Regions from separate parts of the Paenibacillus sp. WLX2291 genome, predicted to be linked through region 1. Evidence: predicted binding sites of a transcription regulator. Region 1 holds the regulator's gene; each other region holds the start of a gene.
The links. The regulator Rex, encoded in region 1, represses fermentation and respiration genes when NADH is low (regulators of the CRP and FNR family bind a similar motif). The targets are predictions, from matches to a motif close to TTGTGAAATATTTCACAA.
Positions count from the first base shown of each region.

Region 1 (3,824 bases):
GAGCGCGGCAATATGCCGCTGGCAGATACGTCCTTTGAACAATTTTTGGAGCAGGTCAAAGATAATCTGCGCAAGCTGTTACCGGATTATGAGGAACGGCAACCGCAGAATCATATGTTTGACGAGGTGATCAAGGCGCTGTCAGATGACAAGCATCTACTGATCGAGGCAGGTACGGGAACGGGCAAATCGCTCGGCTATTTGCTGCCTTCCATTTATCATAGTGTCAAGAATAGTGAGCGCGTCATGGTCAGCACGCATACGATCAATCTACAGGAGCAGCTGCGCGAGCGCGATGTTCCGCTGTTGACGCAGGTGATTCCGTTTGCTTTTCGTGCTGCCGTGTTCAAGGGACGACAGCATTATTTGTGTCTGCGCAAATTTGAGCATAAAATAAATACAAAAGAATTCCAGAGTCCGAAGGAAGATGTGTTGATTGCAGCTCAGATGATCGTCTGGCTGACAGCAACCGAAACCGGAGACGATGAGGAATTGAATATGGGCAACCGCGGCGGTGAATTCTGGGAAACGGTCGCAAGCGATACCGACTCTTGTCTGGGACGCGCCTGTCCGTGGTTCAAGCAGTGCTACTATCACCGTGCCAAGCATGAAGCGGGAGCCGCAGATGTGGTGATCACGAATCACTCCAAGCTGTTTACCGACATCAAGGCAGGGCATCAGTTGCTGCCTTCGTATGAACGACTGGTCATCGACGAGGCGCATCATCTGGAAGATGTGGCAGGGAAGCATCTGGGCATGCACATGAAATATTTCACATTGGTGCAACCGTTGCTGCGTCTGTTCAAGGATAGCAAAAATGGTCAGCTTGCCGTACTGCGCCAACAGCTAGGATCATCCGGCAGTGAACGCGGCATGGAGTGGGCGATTGCGATCGACAATCTGTATCCTGAATTGACGGATGTTAAAGAAGATTGGGATAAACTGAGCGAGTTGCTGTTTGCCCTTCTACCACAGCGCAGCGATGCCGCACCGGGCGAAGCGAGTCAATTTACCCTGCGTCTGTTACCGCAAAACAAACCCGAAGAGTGGGAAAAGATATCGGAACTGGAAAATCGCATTCATATTGCGCTCAGTCAGATCATCCGTCAGGGCGAACAAATGATGGGCAAAATCAAAGAGTCCGATGATATCTTGGCTAACGAAGGATTGGTTACCGACGTCACCGGACTGTTCAAAGATCTGGGTGCGGTACGCGATGATTTGCGTCATTTTGTTAAGCTGGACAGCGTAGAGACGGTGTACTGGTACGAAGCCAATGGCAATTACCGTAGCAAGTCGCTGCAAATGTATGCTGTTCCGGTTGATGTAAGTCAGCAGCTCAAAGAGCACTTTTTCGATAAAAAGAAAAGTATCATTCTAACGTCTGCAACACTCTCCATCGACAAAACATTCCAGTATATGATCGAACAGCTGGGACTCAAGGAAGCGGAGCAGCAGAACAAGCTCAATACGGTCATGCTAGAATCGCCATTCAATTATCGCGAGCAATCGCTTGTATTGATTCCGCGCGATTTTCCAAGTCTAAAAGGCAATGTGGGCGATCAGAACTTTGTGTCCATGCTCGCCGATTCGTTGGCAGATGCTGCCAAAGCGACAAGAGGACGTATGCTGGTATTATTTACCTCCTATCGGATGCTCAAGCAGGTGTATGAGCCATTGAAAGAGAATTTATCTACAAGTGAGATTGCCGTATTCGGTCAGGGCGTGGATGGCGGCAGCCGCACCAAGTTGACGCGTCGTTTTCAGGAGCATCCGGCTTCCGTATTGCTCGGAACAAGCAGCTTCTGGGAAGGCGTCGATATTCCGGGCGAGGCGCTGACCTGCTTGGCGATTGTGCGGTTGCCATTCCAGCCGCCGAATCATCCGCTCGTAGAAGCCAAAAGTGAACGTTTGAAAAAAGAAAAGAAAAACCCATTTATGAAATTATCCGTGCCGCAGGCAGTGATCCGGTTCAAGCAGGGCTTTGGACGTCTCGTCCGAACGGCAAACGACCGAGGAATCGTACTCATTTATGATACGCGGGTGATAGAGGCATATTACGGCAGACATTTCCTATATTCCCTGCCGGGTCCCAAAATGGAACATATGCCGACCCACCAGATGATTCCCCGTATCGCCGAATGGCTGGAACAACGACCGCTTGAAACGGAAGCTGCAAATCAAGAGGGGGAGCAAGCATGAAATCCGAAAAAATATCTGAAGCTGTCGTGCGAAGATTACCTGTCTATCTGAGATATCTGAATGAGCTGCATACCCGCGAGGTGCCTACTGTTTCCTCGCAGGAGCTGGGGCAAAAGCTGGATCTGAATCCGGCACAAATCCGCAAGGATCTCGCCTACTTCGGCGACTTTGGACGCAAAGGCATCGGCTATGATGTATCGTATCTAATCGAGAAGATTCGTCATATTCTGAAGCTGGATCAGCAGATCAATGTGGCACTGATCGGTGCCGGTAATCTGGGACATGCTCTGTCCAACTATAATGCGTACTTACAAGAAACGATGAAGATTATCGCTGTATTCGATTCGTACGAGCCGAAGGTTGGCAGCAAGATCAATACATTGACCGTACAACCGATTAGCGAATTGTCGCATGCGGTAAAAGAACAAAATATCCGCGTCGGCATTATCACTGTGCCGAATACGGAAGCGCAGCGTGTCGCGGATCAGTTGATTGAAGCGGGCATCGAGGCGATTCTGAATTTTGCACCGATTATTTTGAGAACACCACCGCATGTGCGTGTGCATACAGCTGATTTTACGACCGATCTGCTCAGTCTGGCTTATTACCTTGAAGATGGAAAGGAATTAGAAATCAATGAACAACTCTCCGAGTAAATGGATCATCAAAAATGGTATTTTCGCCGTACCTAACGCCGAGAAGCCAGTACTGCACGGTTATATGGTCGTTGAGGATGACCTGATTACGTATATTGGCGAAGAGGAGCCACAGGTAGGCGATGACGTTGCTGTTGTGGACGGACGCCACCAATTCTTTATCCCGGGTCTGGTGAACAGTCACGGTCATGCAGCGATGTCGCTGCTGCGCGGCTTCGGCGACGATCTGGCGCTGCAAGTATGGTTGCAGGAGAAAATGTGGCCGATGGAAGCCAAATTTACGAGCGATGATGTCTACACTGGAACCGCGCTGTCAGTACTGGAAATGCTCAAAGGCGGCACTACCACATTCCTCGATATGTACGATCGTTCTGAGCGTGTAGCAGAAGTCGTAGAGCAATCTGGCATGAGAGCCGTGCTGATGAGAGGCGTTATCGGTCTGTGTTCAGAAGAAGAACAAAAGCAAAAGCTGAACCAATCGATTCAATTCGTACGCGACTGGCATGGCAAAGCAGACGGACGCATCACAACGATGATGTCTCCGCATGCGCCTTATACCTGTCCGCCTGCTTATATCGAGCAATTCGTGCAAGCTGCACACGATCTGGATGTGCCGCTGCATACCCATATGTCCGAAACGATTGCCGAAGTAGAGCAAAACGTGCGTGATTATGGTCTGCGTCCGGTTGCCCATCTGGAGAAATTGGGCATGTTCACCCGTCCCACATTGCTGGCACATGCCGTGCATCTGAATGACGAAGAGATTGCTACACTGGCAGCTCATAACGTTACTATTTCCCACAATCCGGGTAGCAACCTGAAGCTTGCCAGCGGTGTAGCACGCGTGCCGGATCTGTTAAAAGCCGGTGTCATCGTATCTCTCGGTACAGACGGCCCAGCCAGCAACAACAACCTTGATATGTTTGAGGAAATGCGTCTAGCAGCACTCATTCACAAAGGTGTATC
Region 1 covers NZ_CP176755.1:3,454,572-3,458,395, reverse strand. The annotation lists gene dinG (ATP-dependent DNA helicase DinG) at 1-2,202, shown strand, start outside; gene ACDE64_RS14700 (redox-sensing transcriptional repressor Rex) at 2,199-2,858, shown strand; gene ACDE64_RS14695 (amidohydrolase) at 2,839-3,824, shown strand, end outside.

Region 2 (3,824 bases), 510 kb from region 1:
CTATCAGCTACGTTTAACCGCAACCTGATTGCTAACGGTATTGCCCTAGACGAAATTCATTCTGGCAAAGATGCAGGTTCGCTTGATCTCGGCAACGTCTCCGTACGCTGCCCTGCGATTCATCCATATATGAAGGTGACGGACGAAAAGCATGAACTGCACAGCATTGGTTTCCGTGATCGCGCGCAGGAACCGCAAGCGCTGGATGCTATGATTTTTACTGGAATTGTACTGGCAGAAACGGCGTTTGATGTAATGACCGATAGTGAACTGCTGCGAGAAATTCGTCACGAATTTGAACAACGTGTGCAGAAGCAAGCTGTACTTTAATATTGTTATCAATTTTATATTCCTGATGTGTATATGAATGGAGGTTTTACGTTATGCCCACGTCATTTACAGTCGTTATTGTTATATTTGCTGTCGTTTTGATTATCATTAATGTATCCAAAAGCAAATCCCAGCAGCAAGGTCGTCGTGCAGCGCAGGATGAGCGATTTTTCCGTAAACATTCTCCCCCTCCTGCTCATCTGGTGCCGCCCGGTCATCCTTGCGAACCGTTAGCGCACAAGTTGTTGCAATCGTTACCGGCTCATTATGACCATCAGCTGCGCCAGCGCATATTGACCGAGCATCCAGAATTGAGTCGGGATGAGTACGAATGGCGCTGGTTTGAGATGAAGCGTTATCTGCTGCTCTGTGCTCTGTTTCGTGAAGTACCGATGTTTAGCGATAAAGTGGATAGTGTATGGCATGAAATGTTGATGTTTACACGGGATTATCAGCAATTTTGTGAGCAATTTTATGGGTATATGCTGCATCATTCTCCGCATGGTGGCAAAGTATCGCTACCAGATCAACGAGCGCTATTTGATTGGGCATATGCGGAGCTATTCCCAATGGAGCGCGCCAATTCGTATTTGTGGGGAAGCTTCTTCCGGTTTCCGTTATCGAAGTCCACGATTAATGAATTACTGATGTTTCATCCGAATCAGCAGGGTCAATGGACGTACAATCGGGCGACATTTGAACATAGCCCGGAAGCCAAGCAGGCGATTTTGTATCTGAATCAGCGTTTTCAGGCGCATAATCAAGCAGTGCTACAAGGTAATAAACCGGGCGATCACCGGAATCGTACAGCCAACCACAATAGCAGTTCTGATTCTAGTAGCTCGTACACATCCAGTTATTATAGCGATAACAATTATGGACTGGGTACGGCAGCAGCGGCATGTGTATACTATTCAGCTTTGCCACCTGCGGATTTCTGTTCATCTATCAATTCCCATTTGCCAACAGACGTGCAACAGCAACATTCCCAAGCGACCTCGCACTCCAGTTCAGCATGCGGAACGGGTTCTTCCGGTTCAGACTATAATTCGGGTCACTCCGGCGGACATCATTCGAATCACTCGGATCATTCCGGTAGTTCGTGCAGTAGTAGCTCGTGTAGTAGTAGCTCATGCAGCAGCGGAAGTTCGTGCAGCTCGTGTAGTAGCAGTTCGTGATTGGAATTTTTATTTTGGTGTGGAGCGCAATAGAGCATTCAATTATTATAAGTAAAAGGAAGGTGGCATCATTCGCTACCTTCCTTTTTGTCGTCTTGAGATATTTCCCAATACTATAGTAAGTATACATGCACCTGCTTAAAAGTTAATCTACTTTAGAAGGTCCCTTTTCTACACAATATAAGCTCATCCTATCTAATAAAGTGCTACTTCCCAATTCTCAAATTCTGGCTCCACTTTGTATTGTTCATCAATATAACTACGAATGAACTGCGCTGCTCTCATTTCTGCATGCTTTGCATTACAGACTACACCTTCCTCATCCATCTCAATGACATTAGCAAAAATCGCATATACTTGCTCCAAAGCACTCGGTTCTTCAAATATACATGAGTAATCCATACCGTTAAGTAATGGTAATCCAACTGTTCCATTTGCAATCCAGAACGAAAACGTTCGAAGAGCACCGCTGAAGGAATGGCTTATTTTTTGCATTGTGATCCTCCTTTATCTTTCAGTTCAAAACTTGACTCCTATGATATCAGTATACTTCTATTCGATCAGTCACACAAAAACAGTAACTCTGTCGTTAAATACAGCTATCCAGAATTACGCCTCTAAATGCAATAGCTCCAAAGGGTTATTGTGCATTTTTTCACTAAATTGACTTAAATCTTTGTTATTTGTTTGAAAATTGTATTAAATATCACATCGCCAATAAAAAAATTGGTACGCTAGGCTCCATCAAGACTCTCATCATAGAGCAGTTAAAAGAAGGGATATCACATATGATCATTGACACAGTATTATGGAGCCGATTGGTAACCGGGCTAACCTTATCTTTTCATGTTATTTTCGCAACGATTGGCGTTGCCATTCCACTTATGATCTCAATCGCAGAATTAGTCGGTATTCGTAAAAAAGACAAGCATTATACGTTAATGGCAAAGCGTTGGACTAGAGGATTTATCATTTCTGTTGCCGTAGGTGTGGTCACAGGAACCGCTATTTCATTGCAATTGGCATTGGTTTGGCCTAACTTTATGCAGCTTGCCGGGAATGTAATTGCGCTCCCGTTATTCATGGAAGTATTTGCTTTTTTCTTTGAAGCTATTTTTCTAGGCATCTATCTGTATACGTGGGAGCGATTCCGCAATCCGTATCTTCACTGGCTGTTAACGATCCCGATTGTTCTGGGCGCAGCCATGTCTGCTGTTTTTATTACTACGGTCAACGGTTTTATGAATCAACCGGACGGATTCGTACTGGAAAATGGACAATTTACGGCAATCTATCCGCTGCAAGCGATGTTTAATGAAGCAACACCATCCAAAGTATTTCACGTACTCACATCCGCTTATATGACTGGCGCCGCCCTGCTAGCAGCCATCGCCGCATTTTCCATTCTCAAAAAAGGTGCTTCTGTATACAGCCAAAAAGCGCTCAAGCTAATGATGAGCGTGCTGCTGATTTTTAGCTTTTTGACTGCCTTTGCAGGCGATGTTTCCGCCAAGTTTCTCGCAGAGCATCAGCCGGAAAAGCTAGCTGCTGCCGAATGGCATTTTGAGACTGAAAAAGGCGCCGATCTGATCTTTCTCGGCTGGTTGAATGCGGAACGCGAAGTGATTGGTGCGCTACATCTACCAAAAGCACTCAGCTTTTTGGCATTTAGCGATTTTAATGCCGAAGTTACAGGGTTGAACGAATTTCCTGCCGATGAGCAACCGCCGCTACTGGTGCATTATTTGTTCGATTTTATGGTTAGCATCGGCTTTGCGTTACTGGCTGTGTCTGTGCTGTTCTTCGTACTCCTATTCTGGAAAAAGCGCAACGAGCATCATCGCTGGATGCTGCGCACGATTGTGTTCGGTGCACCGCTTGCTTTTCTCGCAGTAGAGCTGGGCTGGTTTTATGCTGAAGTCGGACGACAGCCATGGATCATTCGTGGTTATATGCGTGTGGACGAAGCAGCCACCACTTCACCAAGTATAATGCCGCTCTTTTTCGTCTTTTTATTGCTGTATATTATTCTCGGCACATTGTGCATTGTCGTGCTGCGCCGACTGTTCCGCAACAATCCCGCAGAAGCAGAGCTGGAAAAGGCGGCACATGCAGAGGCAACGTTGTCCAAGGAAGCAGGTGATCTGACATCATGAGTTATGAAATGGTCGGAATTTCGGTATTGTGGATTTTTCTGTACGGATATTTGATAATTGCATCCATTGATTTTGGCGCAGGCTTTTTTGCCTTCTATGCGCGGGCAACGGGCAAAGATCATCTGATCAACCGCCTCATTTCTCGCTATCTGTCGCCTGT
Region 2 covers NZ_CP176755.1:2,947,548-2,951,371, forward strand. The annotation lists gene ACDE64_RS12500 (M20 family metallopeptidase) at 1-330, shown strand, start outside; gene ACDE64_RS12505 (hypothetical protein) at 384-1,508, shown strand; gene ACDE64_RS12510 (hypothetical protein) at 1,704-2,003, opposite strand; gene ACDE64_RS12515 (cytochrome ubiquinol oxidase subunit I) at 2,297-3,664, shown strand; gene ACDE64_RS12520 (cytochrome d ubiquinol oxidase subunit II) at 3,661-3,824, shown strand, end outside.
Region 2: the regulator Rex is predicted to act here: its motif matches at 2,152-2,169, upstream of ACDE64_RS12515 (cytochrome ubiquinol oxidase subunit I).

Region 3 (3,824 bases), 170 kb from region 1:
AATTACACTGGGCAATATCGGACTGCATCGACTGATTGGTAACAGTTCCAGCGTATCGCAAATTCATGGACAACCGCGGCAAACTGCTATTCGCCAAGTTGATCCGTATCATCCGGAACAAGGGTATACATGGTCGGAACGTCAATACTGGATTTTTCCGTTGTATCATCCAGCAGCGATTTTATACAATCGTTCGCTAGAACAGACGATTCAGGATGATCTACATCGGCTACGTGATTTTGTCAAAGAAGTCATAAAGTATAAGCTAGAACAATGATTTATTATAAGTAGTTATTTCCAATAGGAGTTGTTGTAAAAATACGACAGAAAGCGCTGAAATCGGCAGGTTTTCGTTTTCTTATAGCTGGAAATGTGTTAAACTATATGTGCTAACTTATTGTAAGTTTACATTGAGAGTTCCGGTACGATAGGCATGATGATATCGGGCTACGGACCAGTAAAGAGGTGAAACGATGGAACAGCATCAGCTGGGTTTATGTCCGCGGTTTGAGACAGCGTTCTCTTTTCTCGGGAAACGATGGAACGGTCTGATTATTCAGTCCCTGATGAGCGGACCTAAACGGTTCAAAGACATATCCAATCTCATCCCGATGATGAGCGACAAGATGCTCTCGGAACGTATGAAGGATCTGGAAGCAAGCGGTATTCTGGTACGCCAGGTATACCCGGAGACTCCGGTACGGATTGAGTATGAACTGACGGAAAAAGGACGCGCTTTGCAGCCTGTGATGGATCAAATCCAGAACTGGGCGGAGCAGTGGGTGGACTAACACGTCAATCAGGCTGATCTGTTGGAGTTTCGGCCATAGAGAAAAAGCTTTCCCCGGTATATTCCGGTGGAAAGCTTTTTTGCTGTATCTGGCAATCTGGTTATACGTGGTGGGGGAGGGGGAATCAGATCCGGCAGATTTCTTTTGGGCACAGTTCGCAGTGACATACTTCTTGCAAAGCTTCCAGATCATGAATAATGATCATGCCATGCTCATATTCGATTGTATCTTTTTTGCGCAGATCGCTCAGCATCCGGTTGACGCTCTCACGCGTAGCACCAATCATATTCGACAGATCGGTATGTGTAATTTTCTTGTTGATTAGAATCGAGCCATCTTCATTGTAGTCTTCGCCGTACGTGTTGCTCAGACGAATCAGTGTCGAGCAGAGGGCACCTGGTTTGCCGTACAGCATCAGATCGCGTACTTTGGTCTGAGTTAACCGATGATGCGTACCCATCCATTTCATAAAATCAATCGCAAAATCACAATGCTGGCAGATGATTAGCTCTAGGTCTTTGTGATCGACAACCGCTACTTCCGTATCTTCCAACGCTTCGGCGGTAAAGCCGAGACGGTTACCCGAGAACAGGTCTGCTTGTCCAATCATGTCACCACTCTGGTACATGTACAGGATCAGCTCTTTCCCTTCATCGGTCGATTTGGTCAATTTTACACGTCCACTTTTAATGTAGTATAATTTGTCCGACAAATCGCCTTCCCAGAACAGATGCGAACCGGCAGGCACATTGCGCTCCGTTGCGTACGACAGTAAGCGTTCCATATTAACGGGCGAGAAACTGTGCGTATTGCTGTTTTCGTTCTGAGTGATGCGTTCCATTTGATTATTCATGATTCGTCCTCTCCTTTTGTCCCCATTATACGTAGAAAATAACCAGATTGCATTAAATTATAGGAAAAATTAGTAAGATTATTTGAGTTCTTCCACTTTTGATGTGTACTCTCTTCATATGACTCTTATCCATATCGGTTACAAACAATGAAACATTAAATTTTAAAAGTTTGTGATTATTTTCACTTATAGTATAACTCTAGTTAATTCAAAATGCAAAAAGAAAAAACGCGAAAACAAAATTTTTAAAAATTAAAATTGATTGTGAAAAAAATCACATTATGATGTATGTCTCTATGCTATGATCAGTGCGTAGACAAAAGCAACACACATTCTGAGGAGGATGAGAGAAATGGCTGTAAAAAATGATGCCGCTCGTACCGTTGAATTGACTGCACAGGAAGAAGTTCAAAAGTTAATCGACAAAGGTAAAAAAGCCACTGCCGCTTTTATGAAAATGGATCAGGAACAAATTGATAACATTGTACAGGCGATGGCGCTTGCTGGACTGGACAAACATATGCAACTTGCCAAAATGGCAGTAGAAGAAACAGGTCGGGGGGTATATGAAGATAAAATTACCAAGAACCTGTTTGCTACCGAATACATTTACCACAGCATCAAAAATGAGAAAACCGTCGGTGTAATCGAGGATAACGCGTATGACAGTTTCCAAAAGATCGCTGAACCAGTTGGCATTATCATGGGGATTACGCCGGTAACCAACCCGACATCCACAACAATGTTCAAAGCATTGATTGCGATCAAAACGCGTAACCCGATCATCTTCGGTTTCCACCCATCTGCACAGCAATGTAGCCGCGAAGCTGCCAAAACACTGCTGGAAGCAGCTGTCAAACAAGGTGCACCTGCTGACTGTATTCAATGGATCGACAATCCGTCGATGGATAAAACGAATGCACTGATGAATCATCCTGATGTAGCGCTCATTCTCGCTACTGGTGGTGGCGCAATGGTAAAAGCGGCATATAGCTGCGGTAAACCGGCACTCGGCGTAGGTCCTGGTAACGTTCCTGCCTTTATTGAGAAAAGTGCTGATCTGAAGCAGGCGGTTAATGATCTGATCCTGTCGAAATCGTTTGATAATGGTATGATCTGTGCTTCCGAACAGGCGGTTATTATTGAAGAACCAGTATTCGATCAAGTGAAAAAATTGATGATCGACAATGGCTGCTATTTCCTCACCAAAGAAGAAGTCGGCAAACTGACTGCCGGTGCAATGAACGTAGACAAATGCGCAGTGAATCCGGTAATTGTGGGACAACCTGCTGCTAAAATTGCTGAAATGAGCGGAATCACCGTGCCAGCCGATACCAAAATTCTGATTGCCGAGCTGGAAGGTGTAGGTACTAAGTATCCGCTGTCTGCTGAGAAATTAAGCCCTGTACTGGCTTGTTATAAAGTGAAAAATGCCGAGCAAGGAATTGAACGTGCCGCTCAGATTGTTGAATTCGGCGGTATGGGTCACTCCTCGGCGATCCATTCGAACAACGAAGAAGTGATCCAGAAATTTGCGGATCGTCTGCAAACCGGACGGATTATCGTGAACTCGCCTTCGACACACGGCGCAATCGGTGACATTTATAATACGAATCTGCCTTCGCTCACACTGGGCTGCGGATCGTATGGACGCAACTCGACATCGTCGAACGTCACTGCTGTCAATCTGATTAACATTAAAAGGGTGGCTCGCCGTACCGTGAATATGCAATGGTTCAAAATTCCATCGAAAGTATACTTTGAAAAAGGATCGACGCAATACCTTGCCAAAATGCCGAACATTAATCGTGTTGCAATCGTAACGGACCCGATGATGGTACAACTGGGCTATGTGGAAAAAGTCGAACACTATCTGCGTCAACGTAAAACACCAGTAGCAATCGAAGTGTTCTCCGAAGTGGAACCAGATCCATCGACATTGACGGTAGAACGTGGACGTCAAATGATGGAACGCTTCCAGCCAGACTGCATTATCGCACTGGGCGGCGGTTCGCCAATGGATGCTGCCAAAGGCATGTGGTTGTTCTACGAATACCCAGATGTAAGCTTTGACAACCTGAAACAGAAATTTATGGATATCCGCAAACGGATCTACAAATATCCAAACCTAGGTCAAAAAGCGCAATTCGTAGCGATTCCAACGACATCGGGTACAGGTT
Region 3 covers NZ_CP176755.1:3,624,785-3,628,608, reverse strand. The annotation lists gene ACDE64_RS15490 (uracil-DNA glycosylase) at 1-277, shown strand, start outside; gene ACDE64_RS15485 (winged helix-turn-helix transcriptional regulator) at 474-791, shown strand; gene ACDE64_RS15480 (Crp/Fnr family transcriptional regulator) at 916-1,644, opposite strand; gene adhE (bifunctional acetaldehyde-CoA/alcohol dehydrogenase) at 1,997-3,824, shown strand, end outside.
Region 3: the regulator Rex is predicted to act here: its motif matches at 1,907-1,924, upstream of adhE (bifunctional acetaldehyde-CoA/alcohol dehydrogenase).

Region 4 (3,824 bases), 2.6 Mb from region 1:
CCGATCAGAACTTGGTGGAAGTGGGCAATCAGGAAGTAACTGTTGTGATACTGGAAGTCAGCAGGTGCAACCGAGAGCAGTACCCCTGTCATACCACCGACGATAAATGCCGGTATAAACGCGACCGTCCAAAGCATTGGCAGATCGAAGCGGATACGTCCGCGGTACATTGTGAACAACCAGTTGAATATTTTAACCCCTGTCGGGATTGCGATCAACATCGTGGACAAAGCGAAGAAGGCGTTGACGTCTGCACCGGAACCCATCGTGAAGAAGTGATGCGCCCAAGTAAAGAACGATACAAACGCGATGATCATCATCGCAAAGACCATGGAAGTGTAACCGAACAGCTTTTTGCGTGAGAACACGCTGACGACTTCGGAGAAGATACCGAACGCCGGCAAGATAACGATATATACCTCAGGGTGACCCCACATCCATATCAAGTTGATATACATCATCGGGTTACCCCCACCGTCAAGGGTGAAGAAGTGGCCGCCCCCAAACCGGTCCAGGAACAGCAGTGCCAGTGTAACAGTCAGAATCGGGAATGCGAAGATGATGATTACGCATGTTGCGAATACCGACCAAGTGAACATTGGCATTTTCATCATTGTCATGCCTGGTGCACGCATTTTGATGATGGTAACGAGGAAGTTGATACCTGTTGCCAGGGAACCAATACCAGAGATCTGAATACCCCAGATGTAGAAGTTCTGACCCGGACCCGGGTTAAACTGCATCTCCGACAATGGTGGATAACTGAGCCAACCTGCGTCCGGCGAACCGCCGATAACGAAGGAAAGGTTAAACAGCATCGCACCGAGGAAGAACAGCCAGAAGCTCAGGGAGTTCAAATACGGGAACGCAACGTCGCGCGCGCCAATCTGTAGCGGAACGACAACGTTGAACAAACCGAACATAAACGGCATCGCCATAAATAAGATCATAACTACGCCGTGCGTAGTGAAGACTTGGTTATAATGCTCAGGATGCAAAAACTCAAAGTTTGGAATCGCTAGCTGCGTACGCATCATCAGGGCATCAACGCCACCGCGGAACATCATGATGATGGCAGCCAGGATATACATGATACCGATCTTTTTGTGGTCGACGGTAGTCAACCAGTTACGCCAGAGCCATTTCCACTTTTTGAAATAGGTCAATCCAGCAACGATGGCAATCGATACCAATGCAATGGATACGTCTGCACCGTAAATCAGCGGATCACCGGTGACGAAAAACTCGGATGCAAACTGTTTAATATTTTCGAGCATCGTGGAGCTCCTTTCACTGTCTTTATCTATACCGTGTCAGGCAGACAACAGTATAATGCAGCATTGTATCAATGCCAGAACATCATTCAACCGACAGAGGATTACTTGGAATCCGTACCCAATCCATCATGCTGTTGATTGGATTCACTGTCTGTACCCATGTCGCTTTGACCTTCATTGCTCTCACCTTCACCGGTTTGAGTCTGAGGAGTCGTATGGGATGCACGATCAGTATCAGCAATACCACCTGGCAGATATTTGCCCACCAGTTGTTGGAACAAATTGTCCGGGAACGCCGAGAAGAATTGCTTTTCAGCTGTACCTGGAGTCGACAGCGATTGGTACGTATCCATCGTCATTGGCTGAGACTCGGTTTTTACCTTGTTCACCCATGCCTGATAGTCCGCATCGCTCACTGCATTTACGTCAAATCTCATGTCGCCAAAGTGCTCACCACTAAAGTTTGCACCGGAACCAAAATACGTGCCTGTATGGTCTGCCTGCAAATACAAGGTCATCGCCATACCAGACATTGTATAAATCTGACCACCCAGCTGCGGAATCCAGAAGGAGTTCATCGGAGCATCGGAAGTCAATTCAAAACGGATTGGCGTATCTTCAGGAATGGTCAATGTGTTCACAGACGCGATTCCCTCTTCAGGATAGAAGAACGCCCATTTCCAGTCCATCGATACTGCCTGGATGGTTACGGGTTGCTTTTGTGACTGAATAGCCACGGAAGGTTCGAGCGCGTACGTATAACGTACCGTTACGATACCAATAATGGCGATTACGACAATCGGAATGCCCCACCAAATGGATTCAAGCAATGTGCTATGGCTGAAATCCGGATCGTATTTCGCCTTTCTGCCCGGCTTGTCACGATATCTCCATACAATGACAAATGTCAGTATGGTAGTTGGTACGATGACAATCGCGGTCAGAATCGTAGAAATGATAATGATATCCCGTTGTCCTTCTGCAATAGGGCCTTTCGGATTGAGAACAGCGTAGTTACTGGAGCCAGTAGCTAACGCCCACACCGTCAGGGCCAGCGACAGAACAGTTACAACCAGAAGAACCCATAACATAAGGCGCGAACCTGGTTTTTTGTTCATCTTGATCCCCTTTCTCACTTAACGCTCATGACGTTCATAATATTGAAACCACACATTCCTATGGTAACACTAAGTGTGCTTTTTGCGTATCCATAGAAGGTGTAAATTTCAGTTTTTTTTGGCTTGTTAACAAATCTGTCAATTTATTAGTAACCAAAAGTGAATGATTTCACATTATTTCAAGATTAACATATTTTTACTTCAACAAAAAGCCCCTTTAAGAATAAATCTTAAAAGGGCCGTATTCATGTTGTTTGTTGCATATTATACGTCTGTTAACAACGTATAACTATCAATCATCTTTAATGCCTTCTTTGCCCTCATCGCTGCGAGCCTGCATCGATCCGAGCCATTTACCAAGCGAATAAATGATCGCAAAAGCCGCCAAACAGCCTACTCCCATCATCAATCCCAAGTTATTGTCGTTAAATGGTTGAAGATTGAATACAATCAGCAGGATACCGGCAGCACAGGCAATCCATGCCACGATACTGAGCATACGGCTCAGTCCATACGTATTTTGCGCTGATGTTCTATTACGGGGACTTTTCGAGTTGGTAGCCATGGAATCCACTCCCCTTTCTTCGTAGTTGTTTTGCTAGTATGTGTACCGGTGATCACTTGCATGCATTCAATATTGGATCGCATCGGTATGCTATACTGCCTATTACCACAAAATAGGGTCTTTGATTCGCTCGTCCCATTTATATTTTAAAGATCGATCGTATTAGCGCGTTTCCATCCAGTTATTACGCACCACATTCTGATACCAGTAATAACTTTCCTTCGGTGTACGCACCTGAGTACGGAAATCGACATGCACCAGCCCAAAACGCATACGATATCCTTCTGCCCATTCAAAATTATCCATGAGCGACCATGCCATATATCCCTTCAGATGAATACCGTCGTTGATCAGACGGTGTACCTGAGCGATATGCTGTTGCAAATAGTAGACGCGAATCACGTCATTCACTTTACCATTTACCGGACATTCATTAATACAAGCGCCGTTCTCGGTAATATAGATATCGTTGTTGCCGTATTTTTGTAGATAGTGAATGACATCATACAGACCGGTCGCATCAATCGGCCAACCGATATCGGTCTTGAACAGCCCCATATCCACTTCCTCACTTTGCAAAGAACCAGCGGATGCGTTATACCGATTAACAGTTGGATGATAATAATTGATACCTAGCAGATCAATCGGTTGCGCGATAATCTCCAGATCGCCATCTTGAATAGGCGGCGTTGCGCCTGCTTGCTGGAACCATTCATATAGAGAAGATGGATATTGTCCTTTGTAGATCGGATCAAGGAACCAGTCGGCATACACTTCAATATTACGGTCACAAGCAGCTCGATCTTCCGGACGCTTGCTGTAAGGAACCGCCCACGCGACATTCGGCGCGATTCCGATCTGTCC
Region 4 covers NZ_CP176755.1:857,159-860,982, reverse strand. The annotation lists gene ACDE64_RS03710 (cbb3-type cytochrome c oxidase subunit I) at 1-1,277, opposite strand, end outside; gene qoxA (cytochrome aa3 quinol oxidase subunit II) at 1,379-2,395, opposite strand; gene ACDE64_RS03700 (hypothetical protein) at 2,688-2,960, opposite strand; gene ACDE64_RS03695 (GH1 family beta-glucosidase) at 3,123-3,824, opposite strand, start outside.
Region 4: the regulator Rex is predicted to act here: its motif matches at 2,553-2,570, upstream of qoxA (cytochrome aa3 quinol oxidase subunit II).